DNA from 4 places in the Massilia niabensis genome. Region 2 is predicted to be linked to each of the others. Evidence: predicted binding sites of a transcription regulator. Region 2 holds the regulator's gene; each other region holds the start of a gene.

The links. Region 2 encodes FNR, which switches genes on or off when oxygen is low (the NO sensors DNR and NnrR bind a similar motif). Its sites were predicted from a motif close to TTGATNNNNATCAA; they were not measured.
Region 1: a site for FNR is predicted at 1,016-1,029, ahead of ACFPN5_RS23710 (universal stress protein). Genes of this name have one in related genera too.
Region 3: a site for FNR is predicted at 3,192-3,205, ahead of ACFPN5_RS18860 (universal stress protein). Genes of this name have one in related genera too.
Region 4: a site for FNR is predicted at 1,456-1,469, ahead of ACFPN5_RS07885 (OmpW/AlkL family protein). Genes of this name have one in related genera too.

The regions. Positions count from the first base shown of each region.
Region 1 covers NZ_JBHSMU010000019.1:80,889-85,098, reverse strand. Annotated here, with positions in the region: gene ACFPN5_RS23715 (EAL domain-containing protein) at 1-896, opposite strand, end outside; gene ACFPN5_RS23710 (universal stress protein) at 1,116-1,940, shown strand; gene ACFPN5_RS23705 (hypothetical protein) at 2,074-2,550, shown strand; gene ACFPN5_RS23700 (ferritin-like domain-containing protein) at 2,661-3,926, shown strand; gene ACFPN5_RS23695 (NfeD family protein) at 4,029-4,210, shown strand, end outside.
Region 2 covers NZ_JBHSMU010000014.1:19,219-23,428, forward strand. Annotated here, with positions in the region: gene ACFPN5_RS13245 (DUF885 domain-containing protein) at 1-947, shown strand, start outside; gene ACFPN5_RS13250 (VOC family protein) at 1,053-1,481, shown strand; gene fnr (fumarate/nitrate reduction transcriptional regulator Fnr) at 1,516-2,283, opposite strand; gene ACFPN5_RS13260 (cytochrome ubiquinol oxidase subunit I) at 2,512-3,966, shown strand; gene cydB (cytochrome d ubiquinol oxidase subunit II) at 3,970-4,210, shown strand, end outside.
Region 3 covers NZ_JBHSMU010000015.1:991,367-995,576, forward strand. Annotated here, with positions in the region: gene ACFPN5_RS18845 (glycine zipper 2TM domain-containing protein) at 1-556, shown strand, start outside; gene ACFPN5_RS18850 (Crp/Fnr family transcriptional regulator) at 653-1,453, opposite strand; gene ACFPN5_RS18855 (response regulator) at 1,925-2,569, opposite strand; gene ACFPN5_RS18860 (universal stress protein) at 2,653-3,120, opposite strand; gene ACFPN5_RS18865 (protein phosphatase CheZ) at 3,555-4,210, shown strand, end outside.
Region 4 covers NZ_JBHSMU010000008.1:219,962-224,171, forward strand. Annotated here, with positions in the region: gene ACFPN5_RS07880 (tetratricopeptide repeat protein) at 1-162, opposite strand, end outside; gene ACFPN5_RS07885 (OmpW/AlkL family protein) at 719-1,375, opposite strand; gene ACFPN5_RS07890 (toxic anion resistance protein) at 1,737-2,873, shown strand; gene ACFPN5_RS07895 (TerD family protein) at 2,946-3,533, shown strand; gene ACFPN5_RS07900 (hypothetical protein) at 3,592-4,210, shown strand, end outside.

The sequences.
Region 1 (4,210 bases), on a different contig from region 2:
ATCCACAGCCTGCCATACCAGGGGGCGAGCGCGTCGCTGCGGTCCATGCCGGTAATGATGAACAGCGGAAAGCCGGGCACGGTGTCGTAACCATACAGGCGCGGGGTGCCGTCGAGGGGACTGTCGGTCTCGAACGCTCCCCGCTCGGCGCGCGGCAGGTGTTCGCGAAACAGCGGCGTCTGGAGGTACTTGCGCCCGATCCCCGGGGGATAGCCGGGGCCGCGCACCAGCATCGTGCCGTCGCGCTGGAACAGGGTGACCGAGCCGCCGACGCCGAGCTCGACCAAGCCGTACAGGCGGGCGAAACGCTCGGCATCGACCTGGGCGACGATCCAGCCGCCGGCGACGTCGGTCCCGGCCCCGCCGCTGCCGGCCAGCGGCCGCGCGAAGTTGATGAGTTCCGCCCCGGTGCGCGGGTCAATGTGCGACACGAAGATCCGCGGGCCCTCGCCCCCGCCAGGCGCGCGGGGCAAGGCGTTGAGCATCGGAAGCGGCGGCAGCGGCGGCCCGCCGTCCGCCTCGAGGCTGACGCTGGAGACGACCCTGCCGGCGGCATCGACGATGGCCAGGCGGCGCAGGTATTCGAGGGCCCCGCCGGAGCTTTCGCCGAGCAGCACCTGGCCGACGTCGGCGGCGCCGCGGTCGCGGTAGATGCCGGCGGCGCGGGTCATGGTGCCGTCGACGGCTTTCGCCACGCTCATCGTCTGCGCCGCAAAGGCGATCGCGACGTTGCGCAGCGAGGTCTTCTCGGCATTGAGGGTGTCGTGGTAGCTGGCGAACAGCATGGAGGCGGTCACCAGCACCAGGGCCAGGATCAGGCCGGCCGTCGTGACGACCAGGTTCACCTTCGGATAACGCCAAAGCTCGCGCGACGCGGGAGGTTGCGGCGGTGTCATGGTGGCGGTCTCTTGAGAAAGGGGGCATGCGGCGCGATTGTACAACGGCGGAGCCAGCCGCGAAGTCCGCCTGGCGCCTGCCGGGCATGGCAGGCGAAACCAGGAAATTGGGAGCTTGTTTGATCTGCATCAGTTGTGCGTCTGACGCGGCGCGCTACTCGGCGTAAAGTCCTCAGGCCGGGAGCCGGCAGACGACTATTTCCGCGGAAAGGACCAGCCATGTTCAAGACGATCATCGTCCAGGTCGACGACAGCGCGTCGATGGACGGCCGGCTGCAGGCCGCCGCCGGGCTTGCCCGCGCGCACGACGCCCACCTGGTGGGCAGCGCGGCGACCGGACTGTCCTGGCCCGCCTATGCCATGCTGACCGGTTCGATGGCGGTCATGCCGATCGACGAATTCGAAACCCTGCGCGCCGCAAAACGGAGCGAACTCGAGCGCTTTGCCGAGCGCGCGCGCCAGCTCGGCGTGCAGTCGGTGGAGGAGCGCCTAGTCGAGGACGAGCACCGCGATGCGCTGCTGCTGCAGTCGCGCTATGCCGACCTGGTGGTCACCAGCCTGGACGGCGGCGGCACCTCCACCGTGCGCGGCGTGCCGCAATACCTCGCGCTGCACAGCGCGCGCCCGGTGCTGGCGGTGCCGGCGGCGTATGCCGGCGCGCCGCTCGCGGAGACGGTCGTCGCCGCCTGGGACGGCAGCGTGCCTGCCCTGCGCGCCATCGTCGGCGCCCTGCCGCTGCTCGAGCGCGCCCGCGCGGTGCACCTGGCGATTGTCAATCCGGAACGCGAGGGCGACCTGCACGGCGACGAACCGGGCGCCGACATGGCGCTGTACCTGGCGCGCCACGGCGTGCGGGTCGAGGTCGCGGCGGTCCAGACCGACGCGGCCGCAGGCACGGCCCTGCTCGAGCTCGTCGCCGCCCGCAGTGCCGGCCTGCTGGTGGCGGGCGCCTTCGGCCACAGCCGCTACCGCGAGATCGTGCTCGGCGGCGTTACCCGGGTCCTGCTCGAGCGCGCGCCGGTGCCGGTCCTGTTCGCGCACTGATAACCAGACAGTGGCCTCCTTCCCGGAGCGTGCATGCGCGCGAGTCTTTCGCTTGGGCGTATGCTGTCGCCGAAAAGGCGCGGGGCGGCCCTGTGCCTTGTGCGCGACATGGACGGGATCGGAGAATACGCTTATGTTTTCAAGTCACACCAACAACCGCGGGCGCGCCGTCGGTGCGGCGATGGCCCATGTGCGCAAGCGCCTCTGCCTGCGCCTGCACGAACTCATGACCGGCAGCGAGGAGCACTTCGTGGCCGGCTGGACGCCCTTCCTCGCCGAAGTCGAAGCCGGCTTCCGGCAGGAAGAATCGATCATGGAGACGCTGCGCTACCCCGGCCTGCAGCGGCACCGGGCCGACAACGCCCTCGCCTTGCGCGCCCTGCACCGCATCACCCTGCAGGTCGAAGCCGGCGACACGACCCTCGGCCGCCAGGCGCTGGCGGCGCTTGGCGACATCCTGTCGCTGCACCGGCTGACGGCCGGCGTGGCACTGACCGGCCCGCCGGCGCGGCCGGCAACGATGCCGGGCCGCTTCAAGGCCGGGATCGGGCGGCGCGCGGTGCCTGAGCACGTCGCCGCAGCGGGCCACCAGCGCCATCATCGGCACTGAGCCGCACTGGGCAGGCACTGAGTGCCCCGGCACACCCACGCCAGGCGCCGCCCTCATCGCCGGCGCCTGCGTGGCTGCGTCCGTCCCCCAGGTTCCAGTATAGTGTCGAAATGAACACACCTACCCCTACCGACCAGCATGAAGTGCGCGTCAACGACCGCGAGCAGCTCATCTACCTGTTGACCGAAGCGGCCGAGATCGAGCACGGCCTGATGTGCACCTATCTGTACGCCGGCTGGAGCCTGAAGCAATCCGCGAGCGAGGGCGTGACCCCGGCCCAGCTGGGCGCCCTCGACCGCTGGCGCAAGGAGATCCGCAGCGTTGCCATGGAAGAAATGGCGCACCTGGCCACCGTCAACAACCTCCTGATGAGCATTGGCTCGCCGCCGCATTTCCGGCGCCAGAATTTCCCGGTCCCGGCCGGCTACCATCCCTCGAGCCTGGTGGTCCGGCTGGCGCCGCTCACGCGCGATACGCTGGCCCACTTCGTCTACCTCGAGCGTCCCGAAGGCATGGAGATGGCCCAGGCCCCCGGCTTCGAGTCGCCGAGCCCCTACGAGCGCCGCCCGCGCTCCAGCCGCCTCACGCCCACCAGCGAGGACTTCGACACCGTCGGCCATCTCTACCGCGGCATCGAGCAGGGCTTCGAGTCCCTGGCCGCGCGCCTGGGCGAAAGCGCCCTGTTCGTCGGCAGCGTGGATGCGCAACTGGGGCCGGACATCATGGACATGCCCGGCCTGGTGACGGTCACAGACCTGCGGTCCGCCATCCAGGCCATCGAGGTGATCATCAAACAGGGCGAAGGCGGACGGCGCGATGCCGAAGAATCGCACTTCGCGCGCTTCGTGGCAATGGCGGCGGAATATGACGCCTTCCTGGAAGACGACCCGCATTTCATGCCGCACCGCCCGGTCGCCTTCGACCCGGTGATGTTCGCGCCGCTTCCAGGCGCGCCTGGCTGCCATGTCGACGCCCGCGACAGCGCGCGCGTACTCGACCTGGCGAATGCCACCTACGGGCTGATGCTGCGCCTGCTGGCGAGCGGCACCGGCGTCGCCGCGGGCGGCCCGGCGCGCCGGCGCCTGGAAATCGACGGTGCGATCGGCCTGATGCATGTCGTGCACGAGCTCAGCGTCCTGCTGACGCACTTGCCCGCAAGCACTGAGCCTGAACCGCATGCCGGCATGAATTTCCACCTGCCGCGCAGCGGGCTGGTCCTGCCCCAGGTCGGCGCGGGCGCCGCGCTGCTGGCCGAACGCGCCAACGAAATCGCGCTGGCGCTCGATGTGCTGGCGGCATCGGCTCCTGGCCTCGACGCGAAGCTGGCCGGGCGCCTGCGGGACCTTGCCGCTTCGCTGGCGGAGCCGGCGGCCTGAACGGAGCCGGATAGCGGCCTGGGGGGCTGCCAAGGGAACTAGCGCCGCGCGCGCTTGTCCGACGTGATGTGCGCACACGCGCGGTGCCGTCTGGAGAAGATCTTGTTTCTGCGCAGCCGAGGTTCGCTCTCGTTCGCGGTCACCATCCTCCCGGCGGTGCTGCTGATACTCCTCGCCCTGCTGCCGCGCCCGGCCCTCGGTGCGGCCGGGGTCGGCCTGCTGGTCGTCGACGGCGCGATCGGCCCGGCGAGCGCCGACTACATCGTGCGCGGCATCGCCCGCTC
Region 2 (4,210 bases):
CGCGCGCGCTCGCCAACTACACCAGCACCACGCTCGGCGCCGAAGAGATCCACGCGATCGGCCTGCGCGAAGTGGCGCGCATCGAAGGCGAGATGGACAAGCACCTGCGCTCGCTCGGCTTTGCCGAGGGCAGCATCGAGGCGCGCATGAAGGCGCTCGACGCGACCTTCCAGCCGAAAGGCGAAGGCGACCCGCGGCCGGCGATCCTGGCGAAGTATGTCGAGATGGTGAAGGATGCCGAACGCCGCAGCGCGCCGCTGTTCAACCTCAAGCCGCGCGCCCCCGTCGAAGTGCTGCGCGAGCCGCCGCTGACCGAAGCCTCGGCGGCAGCCCACTACTCGCTGCCGGCGCCGGACGGCAGCCGCCCGGGCGTGTTCTGGGTGCCGATGCGCGGGCCGACCTTCGACATGATCCGCATGCGCAGCCTGTCCTACCACGAGGCGGTGCCGGGCCACCACTTCCAGCTGGCGATCCAGCAGGAGCTGACCGGCATCCCGAAATACCGTAGCCAGCGCATCTTCAGCGGCGGCAGCGCCCACAGCGAAGGCTGGGCGCTCTACACCGAGCGCCTGGCGGTGGAGCAGGGCTGGTACCAGGGCGACGTGCCGGGCCTGCTCGGCGCGCTCGGCTCCGAACTGTTCCGCGCCCGCCGCCTGGTGGTCGACACCGGCCTGCACATGAAGGGCTGGACGCGCCAGCAAGCGGTCGACTACGGCATCAACGTCCAGGAAGTGGACCGTTACGTCGCCTGGCCGGGCCAGGCCACGGCCTACATGATCGGCATGTTGCGCATCCTCGAACTGCGCGACAAGGCCAAGGCGGAACTGGGCGCGAAGTTTTCGCTGCCGGCTTTCCACGACATGGTCCTCGGTGCCGGTTCCGTGCCGCTCGACGTGCTGGGGCAGCTGGTCGACGGCTGGATCGCGAAGGAAAAGGCGAAGGCGTAAACGCAGGCTGAGCACCTGCGTCCTGCTGCAAGCCGCGGTGGTTGGGTTCCGCCCGACCCGCTAGAATGGGTTTTCGTTGACCACCTCTTTTCCAAGGAGTGAGCTATGGAAACCCAGGAACTCCACCGCGGCCGCTTGATCGACCACATCCAGCTGGTCGTGCGCGACCTGCCCGCATCCCGGGCCTTCTACACAGCCATCTTCGAGGTCCTGCAAGTACCGATCGCGGGAAGCGGCGAGAACTACTTCTGGGCCGACGAACTGTTCGTCTCGACGGCCGACAGCGAGGCCGCGCAAGGCGTGTTGACCGGCCGTCATCACCTGGCCTTCCAGGCCGCCAGCCGCGCGATGGTCGATAATTTCTACAAGGCAGCGCTGGCTGCGGGCGGCAAGGACAATGGCGGCCCGGGGGAGCGTTCCTATCACCCGGGTTATTACGCCGCCTTCGTGATCGACCCCGACGGCAACAATATCGAGGCGGTGTACCACGGCGAGGCGCAGCGCAGTGCAGCGTCGGTGAAGGTCACGTTCTGAAGCGGGTATCTGAAGCAAGTCAGTCCAGGGGGCATCAGCGCATCGGGCTGCACTGGTCGGTGCCGGCTGCGATGGCCTTCAGTTTGACGGGCTCGAGCAGCCGCACTTCGCGCTTGTCGACTTCGATCCAGCCCTGTTTCTTGAAGCGTGACAGCAGCCGGCTGACGCTCTCGATCGTCAGGCCGAGGTAGTTGCCGATGTCCTCGCGCGACATGCGCAGCCCGAAGCTGGTCGGGGAGTAGCCGCGCGCCGCGTAGCGCGCCGACAGGTTTACCAGGAACACCGCAAAGCGTTGCTCGGCGCGCATGTTGCCCAGCAAGAGCATGACGTTCTGCTCGCGCGTGATTTCCTGGCTCATGATGCGGTGAAAGTGGCGCAGCAGGGCCGGCACCTGCCCGAACAGGTCTTCCAGGCGCGCAAACGGGATTTCGCACACTTCGCTGTCTTCCAGGGCCACCGCGTCGCAGTGATGGCGGTCGCCGCTGATGGCGTCCATGCCGAGCAGTTCGCCGGCCATCTGGAAACCCGTGATCTGCTGCTCGCCGGCCGCGTTGACCTGGTAGGTCTTGAAGTGGCCGTAGCGCACCGCGTACAGGCTGCGGAAGGGCTCGCCCATGGCGTACAGGCGTTCGTCGCGCGCAAGGCGCCGGCGGCGGCCGATGATCTGGTCGAGACGGTTGATGTCGGCGTCGTCGAGGCCCATCGGCAGGCAAAGCTGGTGCATGCTGCAGGCGCTGCAGCTGGCCTTGATGGCGCCGAGGCTGATCGGCGCCGCCGCGGGAAGTGGGATGCCTTGGCTCATCTTTAGAGGTTAAATGGTGATCGGTCCGATTATAGTCCGCTCAGCCTTTCACTTTCCTGATTTTTGCGGATACGCTCGTCCGTTTGAGCGCCGCCGATGCGAGGACACAACGCGATTGCAAACTTCAGGCACGCTTCAAGCCGGCTTCGCGTGGCCTGGACCGGCTGCCAACTGTGCGCGCCTTTACCCATGCTAGATTCTGCACACCGCATCCCAGCAGGAGTGCTCATGTTCGGCATATCGGCCCTGGACCTGGCGCGCATCCAGTTCGCGTTCACGATGTCCTTTCACATCCTGTTCCCGGCCGTCACCATCGGCTTGGCCAGTTACCTCGCCGTGCTCGAATTGTCCTGGCTGCGCACGAAGCGCCCGGTCTACGTCGACCTCTACCACTTCTGGCTGAAGATCTTCGCCGTCATGTTCGGCATGGGCGTGGTGTCGGGCATCGTGATGGCCTACCAGATCGGCACCAACTGGAGCTACATGTCCGAGTTCGCCGGCTCGATCATGGGACCGGTGCTGGCCTATGAAGTGCTCACCGCCTTTTTCCTGGAGGCGGGTTTTCTTGGCGTGATGCTGTTCGGCTGGACCCGGGTGGGCCCCGGCCTGCACTTCCTGGCCACTTGCATGGTCGCGGTCGGCACCCTGATTTCCGCCACCTGGATCCTGGCCGCCAACAGCTGGATGCAGACCCCGCAGGGCTATGCCATCGAGGGCGGGCGCATGGTGCCGGCCGACTGGCTGGCGATCGTGTTCAACCCCTCGTTTCCGTACCGGCTGCTGCACATGGTGGTGGCCGCCTATCTCACCACGGCGCTGATCGTCGGCGCGACCGGCGCCTGGCAACTGCTGCGTGGCAGGGACAACCCGGCGGTGCGCAAGATGCTGTCGATGGCGATGTGGATGATCCTGCTTGCCGCGCCCATCCAGGCCGTGATCGGCGACTTCCATGGCCTCAATACGCTCAAGCACCAGCCCGCGAAGCTGGCCGCGATGGAAGGCCACTGGCAGAACGAGCCGGGCGAGGCCGTGCCGCTGCTGCTGTTCGGCATTCCCGACATGGAAGCCGAACAGACGCGCTACGCCGTCGGCATACCGCACCTGGGCAGCCTGATCCTGACGCACACCTGGTCCGGGCAGATTCCGGGCCTGAAGGAATTCGCGCCCGAGGACCGGCCCAATTCGCTGATCGTGTTCTGGAGTTTTCGCCTGATGGTGGGCCTGGGCCTCCTGATGATCGCGCTGGGCGCCTGGAGCCTGCTGTTGCGCCGCCGCGGGCGGATCTTCACGGCGCGGCCCTTCCTGCGCGCGGCGCTCTGGATGGGGCCGGCGGGGCTGGTCGCCATCCTTGCCGGCTGGGTCACGACCGAAGTCGGGCGCCAGCCCTGGGTCGTGTACGGCGTGCTGAGGACGGCCGATGCGGTCTCGCCGCATGGCGCGGCCACCCTGGCACTCTCGCTCGGCCTGTTCGTCATTGCCTATATCTTCGTGTTCGGCGCCGGCACCGCCTATGTGCTGCGCATGATGAGGAAGGGCCCGCAGAAGTTCGAGATGCACCGCGCGACCGAGGGCGGGCCGGGCGAGGGCCGCACGCCGATGCGCCCGATGTCGGCGGCCGATGTCGGCAACGACGACGAGGGCACTGGCGATGGCGGCAGCGGCATGGACCTGAAAGGAGGCTGAGCCATGGGCATCGACACCTCGGTCATCTGGGCCGTCATCATCTACTTTTCCGTGTTCATGTATGTCCTGCTCGACGGCTTCGACCTCGGTATCGGCATGCTGTTCCCCTTCGCCCGGGACAAGCGCGACCGCGACACCATGATGAACACCGTCGCCCCGGTCTGGGACGGCAACGAAACCTGGCTGGTGCTGGGCGGGGAAGGGCTGCTGGCTGCCTTTCCGGTGGCCTATTCGATCATCCTGT
Region 3 (4,210 bases), on a different contig from region 2:
GTTCTTCCTGCCGGAAGTGCGCCGCGGCGAATATTCGGCCGACTACACGATCCGCCGCGACGACCGCCTCAACCCCGACGCCCGCGTGACGGCGACGATCCGTGCCAACGGACGCTATACCACGCAGGTGCTGGGCCGGCCCCTGCTGGCCGGCACCTCGCCGCGCCCGGTGGCAACGACGGCGCCCGGTAGCACGACTCCCCGAACCGCGCGCTATTGCACCAACTGCGCGGTCGTGGAAGCGGTGAACGTGGTGGAAGTGAGCGGCGAGGGCAATTACCTTGGTACCGTGGGCGGCGCGGTGGTCGGCGGCCTGCTGGGCAACCAAGTCGGCAGCGGCAGCGGCCGTACGGCGGCGACCGTCGCAGGGGCGGTCGGCGGCGGTGTGGTCGGGCGCAACATCGAGCGCAATTCACGGCGCAGCCAGCGTTATGAGGTGGTCGTGCGCTACGCCGGCAATGGCGCGACGCAGACGCTGCAGTTTGAGAACGATCCGGGCTTCCGTGCCGGGGATGCGGTGCGGGTGAATAATGGGGTGTTGTCGCGGGATCAATAAGGCGGAAACGACTACGGCTCTGACATGAGGGTTTCAACTGAAACCCTCATGTCGGAGCCGTTTTTCTTTGCCGGGCTCACCCGGCGATCCAGCCAGTTACGCCGTCGTCGCCAGCACCTGGTCGTCGCCGGCCGCGTCCATCTCGGCCTTCTGCTTGGCGCCGGCACCTTTCGTGCGCGAGCGCGAGGGTGGCAGGCGGCGCAGGGTCTTGAGCGCTTCGGCGTCCTTGATGCCGATGGTGCGCTGGTCGACCGTGATCAGCCCGATTTCGTTAAAGGCCGACAGGGTGCGGCTCACGGTTTCCAGCGTCAGGCCCAGGTAGCTGCCGATCTCGTGGCGCGTCATGCGCAAGTTGAACAGCTTGCTCGAGTAGCCCATCGCGGCGAAACGATCGGCCAGCGACACCAGGAAGCGTGCGACCCTGGCTTCGGCTGACAGGGCGCCGAGCATGCCGATCATGGCCTGTTCGCGCACCAGTTCGCGGCTCATGACGCCGTACATCAGGTTTTCGAGTTCCATGTGCACGCGGCCGAGAGCGGTCAGCTTCTTGAACGGTAGCAGGATCAGGTCGCAGTCGGACAAGGCGACTGCTTCCGAGGCGTAGTGGCGGGTGTGGATGCCGTCGACGCCGAGCATGTCGCCCTTCATTGGGAAGCTCAGCACCTGTTCGTTGCCGAACTCGTCGATCAGCACGGTTTTCAGGAAGCCGGAATTGACGATGTACAGGGTGTCGAAGGCCTGGCCGATGGTGTGGACGCGCTGGCCTGTCTTGAACTGGACGTGCTGGAACAGCAACTCTTCGGAATTGACCGAAACGGCGGCTGGGATGTGGAGCAGGTCGCAGACTTCTTTCAGGTTGGACCACAGGCGGCCCTGGCGTTGGCGGCCTGCTTCCATCGGGGTGGAATGCATGGTCGAGCTTGCGTTGCGTTGATCTGGCTGGGACTGCATGCTTTTTCTCCAGTGAAGAAATCTGTCTGGCGCGGCTTCATTCAGGAACCGCTGCCGGGTGCTTCAATAGGATTCATCAAGCGGCAGGCTTGGCTTACGGAGAGAAATTAGATCGCAAGCAAGTCGATACGCTGGAATTCAGTATGCCAACACGAGTTCGGCATTGGTATCAGCAATGGCTGAATGTGTAGGTAGGACGGCTGCTACGAGTGTAGGAATATTCTTACTAATGCGGGGCGTCACCGAATGAAGGGGGCAAAACCTGTTTTCGGATGAGCACGCTAGTGCACCGGGAGGCGCGTGGCGGGTATGGCACAAACGGGGCAAATACACTGTCAAACATCTTATCGCCCTGGCGCTCCGCCTTGGCGTTCGGCCTCCGGCAGGCGCCAGAGGCCGAAGCTTCATTTCCTTCGATCAGGCCTTCAGCGGCGACAGCAGGCGGTGCGCCACGGCGTACTGGACCATTTCCGACAGCGAGGTCATGCCCATCTTCTGCATGATGCGCGTCTTGTGGGTGCTGACCGTCTTCACCGACAGGTGCAGGTTGTTGGCGATCTCGGTGATCGATTTCCCGCCCACCAGTAGCGAAAACACCTCGAATTCGCGATCCGACAGCTGTTTGTGGAGCAATTGCTCATTCGGCGCCATGATGTTCAGCGCCAGCTGTTCAGCCACTTCGGTACTGATGTAGGGACGGCCCGAGGCGACCTTGCGGATCGCCCCCACCAGCTGCGTGCCCGCGCTTTCCTTGGTCAGGTAACCCTGGGCGCCGGCACGGATGGCACGCACTGCGTACTGCTCTTCCTCATGCATCGTGAGGATCAGCACCGCCAGCTTGGGCGCTTCGCTGCGCACCTGGCGGATCAGGTCGACCCCGCTGCGCCCGGGCATCGACAGGTCGAGCAGCAGCAGGTCGAAGCCGCCCTGGCGCACCAGCGACAGCACTTCGAAGCCGTTGGTGGCTTCGCCGACGATCTCGACATCGAGCGCGCCGTCCAGGATGCGCTTGAGGCCCTCGCGCATGATCGTGTGGTCATCTGCAATGACGATTCTTATCATAGATGCGTTTCTCCCCAGCGCCACGGCCCGCCGCAGCGTCTTCTATATAGATGCACGCCGCGCGCGGCGTGCCGGTGCCGGACCTACGAATCGACCGGCTCGTTGATCAGGCGGTGCACCAGCACTGGCCTGGTCGTATGCGACAACACTTTATTCGTGACGCTGCCCAGCAGGATCTGGCCCCAGCCGCTGCGCCCATGCGAGCCCATGAAGATCAGGTCGCAGCCCTCCTGCTCGGCGACGTCGACGATCTTGAGCGCCGTGGCGTCGGAGAACGCCGTCATGCAGCCATGGGCGAGCCCGGCCTTTTCGCAGGAGCGCATGATGCGGCTCATGTGGTCTGCGCCGGTACGCTTCATCTGTTCGATGTATTCCTCCTCGCTCGGATACGAGGGCGGAATGATTTCGACATACACCGGGTACTGGTATTCGGGTGCGACGAACAGCGCCAGCACCTCGGCCCCCATCTGTTGCGCGAACTTCACGCCGGCACAGGCCGTTTGCTGGGACACGGTCGAACCGTCGGTGGTGATCAGGATTTTCCGGTACATGATGATTCCTCCGAAACGCCACGCCATTGTGGCTCCTAGTGTGCGCTGATTGCTTGTCATAGCGCAAGCTGTTGACTTTGGTCAAACATGAGCTCGCCTCAACAAGACCCGGTCGCCCGAACGGGAAAAAAACGATGCACGATCGACGCGACTGTAAAAACAACACCTGGCTTGTGAAAACAATCAGGAACCGCACAATTTTATTGTCGCGGAATTAAGTTTCGTTGTCCATTTCAACGTACCGTCTTTTCCGACATTTACCTACGGCAACTACGCTGCTACACTCGCTGAATGATTTTTGGGCTTCCGGCATCGCGCACGACGCGCGCGGCAGTCCGCATCAGACCGCGCAGTACGTAATAAACGTACGCAACAAGCGCACGCACCAACGCACGTAACAACCGCGACATTTTTATTATGGAGAAGCAGGGATTATGACCGACGCCGCCGACGATTTCGACGCCTTATTCGAGGAAGTGGCAGCCCAGCGCGCCAGTGCGCCGGCCCCTGCGGCGGCCCCGGCCGCCCCGCCCGCAGTTGCCGAGGAAGACGACCTGGAAGCCCTGTTCGACCAGGCAGCGAGCCAGGCCGCCATGCCGGCGGCAAGCATTGGCATGACTTCCAGCGCCGTTTCCCTTCCTCCCGTGGCGGGCGCGGGCGAGGGCGTGGAAGGCGACAAGAACATGTACGAGCGCCTCGGCGGTATCGTGCGCCTGCTGCACGACTCGCTGCGCGAACTCGGCTACGACCGCGCGCTGACCGAGGCCTCGTCGCAGATCAGCGACGCCCAGGACCGCCTGGAATACGTGGCCACGCTGACCGAACAGGCCGCCAACAAGGTGCTCAACACGCTCGACGAAGGCATGCCGGCACAGGACAAGCTCTCGAAGCAGGCCCAGGACATGTCGGGCCGCTGGGATGCGCTGTTCTCCGGCAAGCTCAGCCTGGACGAGTTCAAGGCGCTGGCCGGCGATTCGCGCCAGTTCGCCCAGGCCGTCTCGGACGCGACCGAAGCCGAAAAGGCGCGCCTGCTGGAAATCATGATGGCCCAGGACTTCCAGGACATCACCGGCCAGCTGATCAAGAAAGT
Region 4 (4,210 bases), on a different contig from region 2:
CTGGTCGAAGTAGGCCTGTGCCTTTGGGTTTTTGGTCGTGATCGGCACGTGCAGGGTGCCGAGGTTGTCATACAGCGGGGGCGGCCCGGCCGGGGCCGGCGGCGCCTTGGCGGGCGGCTGCTGGCCCGGCTGGAATGGTCGGGTTTCCGCCTGCGCCAGCACCAGGCTGTCGAGCAGGGGCGGGCGTCCTGGTTGTGCCGGCGAGCATGCGGCTCCGGGGGCGAACAGCGGATCGAAGGCGACGGGGCTTTGGTTGGGCCTTGGCCTCGCGCCCGGCCTGCGTGGAGGGCACGGCAAGGAGGACGGACGCTGCGGCAGTGGCAGCGAAAAGCAGTACGAATCGCGGTCTCATGACTCCTCCCCCCCCGGCATCGCTGCCGTGTGGATAATGCGGATATCGCTATTGGAATCCAGGCCAGAGTTCCAAGTTTCGTAGGCGAACTTTTGGCTTGCGCGAGATCAAACCTTGTACGCGAATTCAGGCCTCAAGCTTATTGCACGGAAACCGATGTTGGCGTGATAACTGGACCTGCGAACCACAGCGCAATCGCGCTGTTTAGTGACCAGCTCAACACGAGTCCGCAGGTTTTCTGGAGCGCCGTTCGGGGGAAGAGGCGATGCGCCGGCTGATCAGTCAGGACGCATCGTTGACATTGGTCGCACTCGACCTTGGATTTTCCGCTCCCAGCAATTGAACAACAGCGGCCGGCCTGGCAGCTTAAAACCGGTACGCCAGCGCCAGGCTCCAGGACATCGGGTTGAGCGCGACGTCGATGGTCTGGCCAGTCGACAGCGAGCCGGTGGTCTTCAAATGCACATAGGTTGCGGCAATATCGAGCGACCACCTGGCGTTGAATGGCACGTCAACACCGACCTGGGCGGTTCTGCTCCAGCGGTTTTTCATCGACAGGGTGACGGGGGTGAGCAGTGCGGAACTGCGGGCGCCATAGAAGCGCGTGTACGCCGCACCGGCGCCGACGTAAGGCCTGGCGACGCTGGCGGCGTTGCCGAAGCGGTACTGCGCCAGCAGCGAAATCGGCAGCGCCTTGATGTCGGCCAGTTTGCCGGCCCCGTTGAGCGAGCCCGCGCCGTTGACGTCGAACCGGAACGGCAGGTCCAGCGGGAAGTCGATCGAAATGTTGTCGGTCAGCGCATAGTTCAGGCCGCCCGTGATCCCGCTTGCGGAGTCGACGTCGATCTGGGTCCCGGGCGCGCTGGGGCCGCTCAGGTAGCCGCTCGTAACATTGGGGACGATCGTGGTCGGGCCTGCCCGCACGCTCACGCGGTGCAAGTCGAACTGGGCGTGCGCGGCCTGGCACGCCAGCATGGTGCACACCAGTGCGGTGCGTTTGACGATCAAAGTGGGGTTCTGCATGCATCCTCCAGAGCCGGCAGGCGATTGAGCCGGCCGGGCAGGGCCAAGGTGTTCCAGTCGAGATTATACCAATGCCTGAATTGATTGAAGTAAATTCCGCGCCTTCCGTACCAATCCGCTCAGCGTCTGAATCCCAACAACAGGACACCAGGGTGCTCGACGGAAGCCCGGAAATAGACCGGACACGAGGACTTCCAGTTCCGGAAACAAAAACGCCAACCTGTGATGGTTGGCGTTGCGTGAACGATGTTCTTGGTGGCCCGGGGCTGCATCGAACCACCGACGCAAGGATTTTCAATCCTCTACGCTGCCGCCGGTGGTACCCTATGAATGTTGTCATTTCAAAACCTGAAGGAACCCTATGAAACCGCTGTTCTCCTCTGACGAAGAAGCGAACGCAGCATCTGCGGTGCCGCTGGCGCCATCGCCCGCACCGGCGCCAGCAATGGCGCCGTTCCCGAGTCTTGCCAGCACGCCGGACGCGCTGCCGGCATTGCGTCCGGAGGCGAGCGCGGCCCCGCTGGTCCGTGTCGATGTCTCCGGTATCGACGACAAGGCCATCGAGGCCCTGGGCGGCAACACGGGCACGGGCGTGGCGAAGATATCGGCCAAGTTGCTTGGCACCGTGCGTGCGTCGGACGCGGATGTGTTCGGCACGCAGCTGAACGAACTGATTGCCACCTCCAAGGGGCTGGACCCGGCCAAGCTCCGCTCGGGCGGCCTGATGTCGCGCGTGACGAACATGTTCGGCTCGGTCAAGGAAAAGATGCTGTCGCAGTACCAGGTAGTCGAATCGCGCATGGACACCCTGGTTGCGGAGATGACACGCCATGCCAATGTGCACAGGGGACGCATCCACGATTTCGATGAAATGTACAAGGGCCTGGAAATGTACTACCAGGGCCTGGATGCCGACGTGAGGAAGGGCGAAGCCTGGGCGGAGCAACTCAGGCAGGCGGTCGCGCAGCAGGCTGCGCCAGCCAACGCCTTCGAGGCGCAGCAGGCCACTGAGCTCAAGCGCCGGCTCGAGCGTCTCGAAAAACGCATCGACGATTTGCGCCGCGCCATGCTGATGGCCACCCAAATGGTGCCGCAAATCCGCCTGTCGCAAGATAATGCCAGGGCGCTGACGGACACCTTCACGGATATCGTCAACGTGTCGATTCCGGCCTGGCGCAACGTGTTCTCGCTCTACCTGCTGCAACTCGAGGCCAAGCAGAGCGCGGCGGTCGCCAACGCGGCGTACGACGCCACCGACGCGGCATTCCGCGCCCAGGCTGACATGTTGCTGGAAAATACCGAGACGGTGGCCCGCGCCAAGCAGCGTTCCCTGGTCAGCCTGGAAACCGCCCAGCACGTCCAGACCCAACTGATGACCGCTTTCGACAAGCTCGAGCAGATCTCGAACGAAGGCCAGCAGCGACGCAAGGAAGAGCTGCCGAAACTGCAGGAACTCGAGCGTGAGTTGATTACGCGGTTTTCGCCAACCGGGGCCTGATAAGTGACGTCACCCGTTGCCCCGGGTGCGCATTCCAGCGAAAATACCATTCTCACCATATAAGGAAAGTGTATGTCGACGACGCTCCAGACTGGCCATCGTATCAATCTCGAAAAAACCGCCCCGGGCTTGAAGCGTGTTCGTATCGGCCTCGGATGGAAGGTCAACGCGACCGAAGGCCAGCCCTTTGACCTCGACTCGTCGGTATTCCTGTGCAGGAAAAACGCGGACGACGACCCGGTCATGATCAGCAACGCCCACTTCGTCTATTACAACCACACCACCTCCCCGGATGGGGCCGTCGTGCACTCCGGCGACAACCGCACGGGCGACAAGGATGGCGACGATGAAGTCATTACCGTCGACCTGGGCAAGGTCGACCCGGCAGTCGTGGAAATGCCGATCGTGGTCACCATCCACGAGGCCGATGCACGCAAGCAGACCTTCGGCCGTGTCACGGATGCCTACGTCAAGGTGTACAACGACGAGACCGGCGCAGTGCTCGCGGAATACGACCTGGACGCAGACTACTCGGATAAGACCGCGCTGCAGTTCGGCTCGCTGTACCGCAAGGATGGCGAATGGCGCTTCCAGGCCGTCGGCGCCGGCTTCAAGCTGAACCTGGCGACCTTCATCCGCAAGCTCGGCGGCACCGTCTGAGGACGGCCACGCGCGCCTGCCTTTCATCGAAGCGCCGGCTCCCGCCGCCAAGCAGCCGATGACACACCAGACGCCCAAGGCATTCGACTTCGGCGAGGAGCCGGAGCCTGCCCCGGAGCCGGTCAGCCCTTCCGCTGTGCCGAAAGCGTTCGACTTCGGCGACGAGGCTGCGCCGCTCGCCTCCGACAGCCCGCCCCGGGTGCTGTCATTCGATGAGCTGCCCGCGGCGCCTTCAGGTGTGACCCAGAAACCTGTAGCCCGGGCGCTGTTCGACAGCGAAGACCATCCGGCGGTGCGCGATGCCCTGGCAACCGCCAGGGCCGATTATCCGGCATTGTTCGAACACGCGGAGGGGCGCCTGGCCGCGCTGTTCCGCCGCCTCCTGCCGGTCCGGCTGGCGCTGGTCACGGAGTGGGCGGAGCAACCGTTGATGGAGCAGGCCGCGCTGCTCCAGCCCGTCACCGAGCTGGTGCTAAAATTCGCACAAATGGCCGTGCCCACGCTACTCGACGCCGCGCTCGAGAGCACCAAAGCGCCGACGGGCATGTTCGGCAAGCTGTTCCGCCGCCCGCCATCGCCTGCCGAGTACAAGCCGGCGCTGACCTCCGCCCGTGTGCAGCTCCTGCAGCTCATGGCCGACAGCGAAGTCGCGATGCGCAACCTGGAGGAGTCGGCCG